2 regions of the Nonomuraea sp. NPDC003804 genome follow, and region 2 is predicted to be linked to the other one. Evidence: riboswitches for the same ligand, from Rfam matches in the RefSeq annotation. Region 2 holds a riboswitch; the other holds the start of a gene.
What was found. A riboswitch is a leader RNA that binds a small molecule or an ion and turns the genes downstream of it on or off. The one in region 2 is predicted to bind glycine.
Positions count from the first base shown of each region.

Region 1: it holds a riboswitch for glycine, as region 2 does, so the genes downstream of both, gcvT (glycine cleavage system aminomethyltransferase GcvT) here and gcvP (aminomethyl-transferring glycine dehydrogenase) in region 2, are expected to answer to the same signal.

Region 1 is NZ_JBEXMT010000030.1:125,989-129,475, reverse strand. Features, by position in the region: gene gcvT (glycine cleavage system aminomethyltransferase GcvT) at 1-1,074, opposite strand, end outside; glycine riboswitch at 1,204-1,301, opposite strand; tRNA gene ABZX22_RS34270 (tRNA-Leu) at 1,351-1,434, opposite strand; gene bcp (thioredoxin-dependent thiol peroxidase) at 1,514-1,987, opposite strand; gene ABZX22_RS34260 (DUF3618 domain-containing protein) at 2,084-2,410, shown strand; gene ABZX22_RS34255 (amino acid deaminase/aldolase) at 2,504-3,487, opposite strand, start outside.
Region 2 is NZ_JBEXMT010000005.1:7,128-10,614, reverse strand. Features, by position in the region: gene ABZX22_RS07995 (bifunctional nuclease family protein) at 1-348, shown strand, start outside; gene ABZX22_RS07990 (MerR family transcriptional regulator) at 542-1,162, shown strand; glycine riboswitch at 1,197-1,288, shown strand; gene gcvP (aminomethyl-transferring glycine dehydrogenase) at 1,436-3,487, shown strand, end outside.

The sequences.
Region 1 (3,487 bases), on a different contig from region 2:
CCTGTAGAAAGGCAGCTCAACCAGGTCCACGCCCTCTTGGCTGCCCCGGATGTCAACGGCCAGACCTTCTTCTATCCCAGTGTCCACGTACGCCATCGCGATGGGCTTGCCGAGGGTCTGCGACGGCGCGCCGCTGGTCACCTCGCCCACGACGGCCCCGTCACTGGTGACAGGGAACCCATGGCGAGGGACCCTGCGACCCGTCGCGACCAGGCCGACGAGGCGGCGGCGCGGCGGGACGTCCTTGACCTGCTCGAGCGCGGCCCTGCCGACGAAGTCGCCGGGCTTGTCGAACTTCACCACGCGGCCGAGGCCGGCGTCGAAGGGCGTGAGCGAGACGCCGAGCTCGTTGCCGTACAGCGGCATGCCGGCCTCGAGGCGGAGCGTGTCACGGCTGGACAGGCCGGCGGGCATGATCTCGTACGGCTCGCCGGCCTTGGCCAGCGCGTGCCACAGCGCGACGGCGTCGGCGTTGGCGACGAAGAGTTCGAAGCCGTCCTCGCCGGTGTAGCCGGTGCGGGCGATGAGCGCCTCGGCGCCGGCGACCGTGCCGGGCAGGCCGGCGTAGTACTTCAGGCCCGCGAGGTCGGCGTCGGTGAGCGTGGCGAGGATCTCCTGGGCGCGCGGGCCCTGGATCGCGATGAGCGCGTACTGGTCGGAGCGGTCGTCGACGACCGCGTCGAAGCCCTCGGCGCGCTCGGTGAGCCGCTCGGCGACCATGGGGTAGTTGGAGGCGTTGGCGACGACCATGTACTCGTCGTCGGCCAGGCGGTAGACGATGAGGTCGTCGAGGACCCCGCCCTGCTCGTTGACGATCATCGTGTAGCGGGCGCGGCCGGGCGCGAGCACGGACAGGTGGCCGACCAGCGCGTAGTCGAGCGCCTCGCCGGCCTGCGGGCCGGTCACGAAGATCTCCCCCATGTGGGACAGGTCGAACAGCCCGGCCCGCTCGCGTACGGCCTTGTGCTCGGCGGACTCGCTCCCGTAGCGCAGCGGCATCAACCAGCCGGCGAAGTCGGTCAGCGTCGCGCCGAGACTCTCGTGTACGTCTCGTAGCGGTGTCGGTCGGGACATTGTTCGCACCTCAGGATGGGTTGGATGCCAGGATCCTCCCCCTCTGTCATCGGTGCCTGAGAGCTTCACCCGGTTTTGCCGGACTTTCACCTTCGGCGAGGCCCCGCAGGCCTGCTTTCCAGAGGTCACCTTGCCCGCGCGGTCCTTTGCCTTGAGAGGTTCGCGGGGAGTGCTTGCTCCTTCAGGGGTCCTGGCCGGGTGCCAGGACGCTCTCCCGCGTGGGTTCATCGGTGTCCGTAGGCAAGACTAGTACGGATCCGGCCATCAAGGGAAAGGTGCGGGCGGGGGGACTCGAACCCCCACAGTGTCACCACCAACAGGACCTAAACCTGCCGCGTATGCCGATTTCGCCACGCCCGCGCAACCGCCATCAGCTTAGCGCCCGGGCCGGGGCCGAGATACTCGTTTGCGATCAAGCCCGCGGACTTGATCGCAAACCTCAGGCCAGGCCGAGCTTCTTCTTCAGACCGGCCACGTGGCCCGTCGCCTTCACGTTGTAGAGCGCCTGCTCGATCTTCCCGTCGGGGCCGATGACGAAGGTCGAGCGGATCACGCCGACGACCTCCTTGCCGTACAGCTTCTTGGCGCCGTACGCGCCGTAGGCCTTGTGGATCTCCAGGTCGACGTCGGACAGCAGCGGGAAGGTCAGCGCGTCGCGCTCGACGAACTTCACCAGCTTGTCGGTCTTGTCCTTGGAGACGCCGAGAACGACGAAACCCTCGTCGGTCAGCTGACCGAGGTTGTCGCGGAAGTCGCACGCCTGCTTGGTGCATCCGGGCGTCATGGCGGCGGGGTAGAAGTACAGGATGACGCGCTTGCCGCGGTAGGCGTCGAGAGAGACGGCGCCGCCGTCGGCCGCGGGGAGCGTGAAGTCCGGAGCGGCGTCTCCTGGCTGGAGCTTGGTTTCGGTCACGGGCTCAACCTAACCCCAATCGGAGGGACACGTTTCGCCCGCCGTGCGGTACGGCGGCGCGACCTGACAGACTGATCACCCTGAGAAAGGAGAGCCATGGCCGAGACCGACCCTGAAGAGCTGGAGCGCAGGATCACCCGGACGCGCGCCGAGCTCGCGCGGACCGTTGACGCCATCGCCGACCGGGTGAGCCCCAAGCGGGTGGCCCAGCGCAGCATGGACGAGGTCAAGTCGAGGGCCGAGCACTTCGTGGCGTCGGTCGGCGATCTCGTGGGGGTGACGCCGCGGCCGGTGCGCTACGACGACGACGCCGGGGACCTGTGGGAGGACGAGCGGCCTGTCGGCTCGGCGCTGATCGCCGTGGGCGCGGTGCTGGTCGTGGGCGCGGCGATCGTCCTGTGGCGCCGGCGCCGCAGGCGCTGACGGGCAGGCGTCACCGGCCCGCCGGGCGCCCCGCGAGGGGCCGGAGGACGGGCGCCACGCACCCTCGCGGGCGCCGAGCCGGAGGGTGGCGGGTCAGAGGAAGGTCCTGCCTTCACCCCGGTAGGTCGGGACCTCCTCGACGACCTTGTCACCCTCGACCAGCAGCAGGCTCGCGAACCGCTCGCACAGCTCGCCCGACTTGGCGTGGCGGAACCACACCCTGTCGCCGACGCGCAGGTCCTCGGCGGGCTGGCCGAGCAGCGGGGTCTGCACCTCGCCCGCGCCCTCGTCGGAGGAGTAGCGCAGCCCCGGCGGCAGGTACGGCTGGGGCAGCCGCGACGGCCCCGGCGCCCCTGAGGCCAGGTAGCCGCCGCCGAGCACGGTCACCACGCCGAGCCCTGGACGCCGGACGACCGGAAGGGCGAACAGCGCGGCGGGACGGCCGCTGAAGCCCCGGTAGAAGTCGAAGAGCCTGGGGTGGAAGAAGCCCGAGCCGGCCGCGCACTCGGTGACGGCCTTCTCCCTGACCGTGCGGTCGACGCTGCCGGTGCCGCCGCCGTTGACGAACTCGAGGTCGGCGACCTGCCTGACGGCGTTGACGATGCGGCCGCGCCGTACGATCAGCTCGCGGGCCGAGCGGGCCTGCATCAGCCTGATGGCGCGGGCGAAGGCCGCGTTGCCGGGCGGGTCGTCGCCGACGCCCGCGATCTGCGCCTCGTAGGCCATGAGGCCGACCAGGCGGAAGGCCGGCCGCTTGGCGATCTCGGCGGCCAGGTCGGCGGCGTGGGCGGGTTCGCGGACCGGGGAGCGCAGGGCGCCGGCGCGGAAACGCCCGCCGAGGGCGACGTATCCGGCGTCGATGTCGAGGCAGAGCCGCAGGACCGGGCCGCCTGCCGGCACCGCCGACTCGATGAAGTCGAGGTGCTCGGCGGAATCGACCATGAGCGTGATCTCCCGCACGGCCCGCTCGGTGGCGGCCAGCGCCGCCAGCGCCGTCCTGTCGGCGGTGGGATAGGCGACCAGCACGTCGCTGAACCCCTGCTCGACCAGCCACAGCGCCTCGGGCAGGGTGAAGGC
Region 2 (3,487 bases):
GCCATCGCGCTCGCCCAGGCGGAGGAACCGCCGCCCAGGCCCTTGACCCACGACCTGTTCAGGGACGTGCTGAGCGCGTTGGGCGTCGGCCTGCGTGCGGTCAACATCGTCGCTCTGCGTGACGGGATCTTCTTCGCCGATCTGGTCTTCTCCAACGGCGTGGAGGTCAGCGCGCGCCCCTCCGACTCCATCGCCCTCGCGCTGCGCACCGGTGCGCGGATCTTCGCCAGCGAGGAGGTCGTGCAGGAGGCCGGAGTGATCATCCCCGATGACCAGGAGGATGAGGTGGAGAAGTTCAGGGAGTTCCTTGACACCATCACGCCCGAGGACTTCGGACGCGCGGGGTAGGACTCCCTTCGTGAAGGCTCGTACCCTTGGTCGCCACCTGGGGTACGCATTTCACTGCATTTACGCTTCGCGACGCGCCGAGCCGGATCGTTGACTGCGGATGGTCACGGTCCTACGGTGCAAGTGAAACCTGTGGTTGTCATTTACGAACCCCCAGATCAGACCACGGGATGAGAGAAAGCCGGAGGTCCGCGTGGCGGTCAGCAGCGGCGAGGGAAAGACGGCCGGCCAGGAAGATCCGGTGCGGCGCGAAACCGCGCGCCAGCGTGCCGGTGAGCAGGGCCTGCTCTTCGACGAGCAGCCCACGACGCTGCCTGCCGACATCGGCTATCGCGGCCCCACGGCCTGCGCGGCGGCCGGCATCACCTACAGGCAACTGGACTACTGGGCGCGCACGGGCCTGGTCGAGCCGACGATAAGAGCCGCGCACGGATCCGGCTCGCAGCGGCTCTACAGCTTCCGCGACATCCTGGTGCTCAAGGTCGTCAAGCGGCTGCTCGACACCGGCGTGTCGCTCCAGCAGATCCGCACCGCCGTACAGCACCTGAGAGATCGGGGCGTCGGCGACCTGAGCAGGATCACGCTCATGAGCGACGGCGTCAGCGTCTACGAGTGCACCTCGGCCGACGAGGTCATCGACCTGCTGCAAGGCGGTCAGGGAGTGTTCGGTATCGCGCTCGGCAGGGTCTGGCGCGAAGTCGAGGGATCGCTCGCGGAGCTGCCGGGGGAACGAGCGGCGGTCGAGGACACCGTCCCGGCCGACCATCCCACTGACGAACTCGCCCAGCGCCGCAGAGCCCGGCGAATGGGCTGATTCCCGGACGCTGGTAGCCTAGGGCTGGAGCCGACGACCCCGAGCGGGAGAGTCCCCGGGCCACCGGGGCGCCGAAGGAGCAACCCTCCCCGGAATCTCTCAGGCACCCAGTACCGCTCGGACGAGGCCACTCTGGAAAGCAGGCACGCCCGCCAGGCGCGTCTCACCGACGGTGCAAGCCCGCGACCCCGCGGGCGAACCTCTCAGGTTGATGACAGAGGGGGAGACCCGGCAGACGCCCGTGCTCTCCACCAGCCTTGGGAGGCAGTTTCCATGACCGAGCCCCTCAGCGACCTCGCTGCACCGCCGTTCGCGACCCGCCACATCGGTCCCTCGGACGGCGAGCAGGCCAAGATGCTGGAGGCGGTCGGCTTCGAGTCGGTCGCCGACCTGGTAGCGGTGGCCGTACCCGAGGCCATCAGGGCCAAGGACCAGCTGAAGCTGCCCGTCGCGGCGGGCGAGAGCGAAGTGATCGCCGAACTGCGGGCGCTGGCCGGCCGCAACCAGGTGCTCACCTCCATGATCGGCCTGGGCTACTACGACACCGTCACCCCCGCGGTGATCAGGCGCAACCTGCTGGAGAACCCGGGCTGGTACACCGCCTACACGCCCTACCAGCCGGAGATCTCCCAGGGTCGCCTGGAGGCGCTGCTCAACTTCCAGACCGTCGTCTCCGACCTGACCGGTCTCGACGTGGCCGGTGCCTCCCTGCTGGACGAGGCCACCGCCGCCGCCGAGGCGATGACGCTGGCGCGCCGCGCGGGCAGGTCCAAGAGCAACGTCTTCGTCGTCGACGCCGACGCGCTGCCCCAGACCAAGGCCGTGCTGGCCACCCGGGCCGAGCCGCTGGGCATCGAGCTGGTCGTCGACTCCCTCGACGGTGAGCTGCCCGAGTGCTTCGGCGTGCTCGTGCAGTACCCGGGCGCCTCCGGCCGCCTGCGCGACTTCCGCGCCCTGGCCGAGGCCGCCCACGCGGGCGGCGCGCTGGTCGTGGCCGCGGCCGACCTGCTGTCGCTGACGCTGGTCGCGGCCCCCGGCGAGCTCGGCGCCGACATCGCCATCGGCTCCTCGCAGCGCTTCGGCGTGCCGTTCGGCTTCGGCGGCCCGCACGCCGCCTACATGTCGGTCCGCGAGGGCCTGCAGCGCCAGATGCCGGGCCGGCTCGTCGGCGTGTCGGTGGACGCCGACGGCGACCCCGCCTACCGCCTGGCCCTGCAGACCCGCGAGCAGCACATCCGCCGCGAGAAGGCCACCAGCAACATCTGCACCGCCCAGGTGCTGCTGGCCGTCATCGCCGGCATGTACGCCGTCTACCACGGCCCCGAGGGCCTGCGCCGCATCGCCCAGCGCACCCACCGCATGGCCGTCACGCTCGCCGCGGCCCTGCGCGCCGGCCGTGTCGAGATCGTCCACGACGGTTTCTTCGACACCGTGCTGGCCCGCGTGCCCGGCAAGGCGGCCCAGGTGGTCGCCGCGGCCGCCGAGCGCGGCGTCAACCTCTGGCAGGCCGACGCCGACCACGTCTCGGTCGCCTGCGACGAGAAGACCACCCTGGCTCACCTGGAGCAGGTCGCCGCCGCCTTCGGCGTGAGCGTCTCGCTGACCGACCTGGCCGCCGAGGACGCCCTGCCCGAGGGCTTGGCCAGGGAGAGCGACTACCTCACCCACCCGGTCTTCCACAGCCACCACTCCGAGACCTCGATGCTGCGCTACCTGCGCCGGCTCCAGGACAAGGACATCGCCCTCGACCGGTCGATGATCCCGCTCGGCTCCTGCACGATGAAGCTCAACGCCACCACCGAGATGGAGCCGATCACCTGGCCCGAGTTCGCGGGCATCCACCCCTACGCCCCGCTCTCCCAGGCCGGCGGCTACGTGGAGCTGGTCGAGACGCTGGAGGCCTGGCTGGCCGAGGTGACCGGCTACGACGCCGTCTCCATCCAGCCGAACGCCGGCTCGCAGGGCGAGTTCGCCGGGCTGCTGGCCATCCGCGCCTACCACCGCGCCAACGGCGACGCGCACCGCGACGTCTGCCTCATCCCCTCCTCCGCGCACGGCACCAACGCCGCCAGCGCGGTCATGGCGGGCATGCGCGTGGTGGTCGTGGCCTGCGACGACAACGGCAACGTCGACCTGGCCGACCTCGAGGCCAAGATCGACAAGCACGCCGAGTCGCTGGCCGCGATCATGGTGACCTACCCGTCCACGCACGGCGTCTACGAGGAGACGATCACCGAGGTCTGTGCCAAGGTCCACGCCGCCGGCGGCCAGGTCTACGTCGACGGGGCCAACCTCAACGCCCTCGTCGGCCTGGCCAAGCCGGGC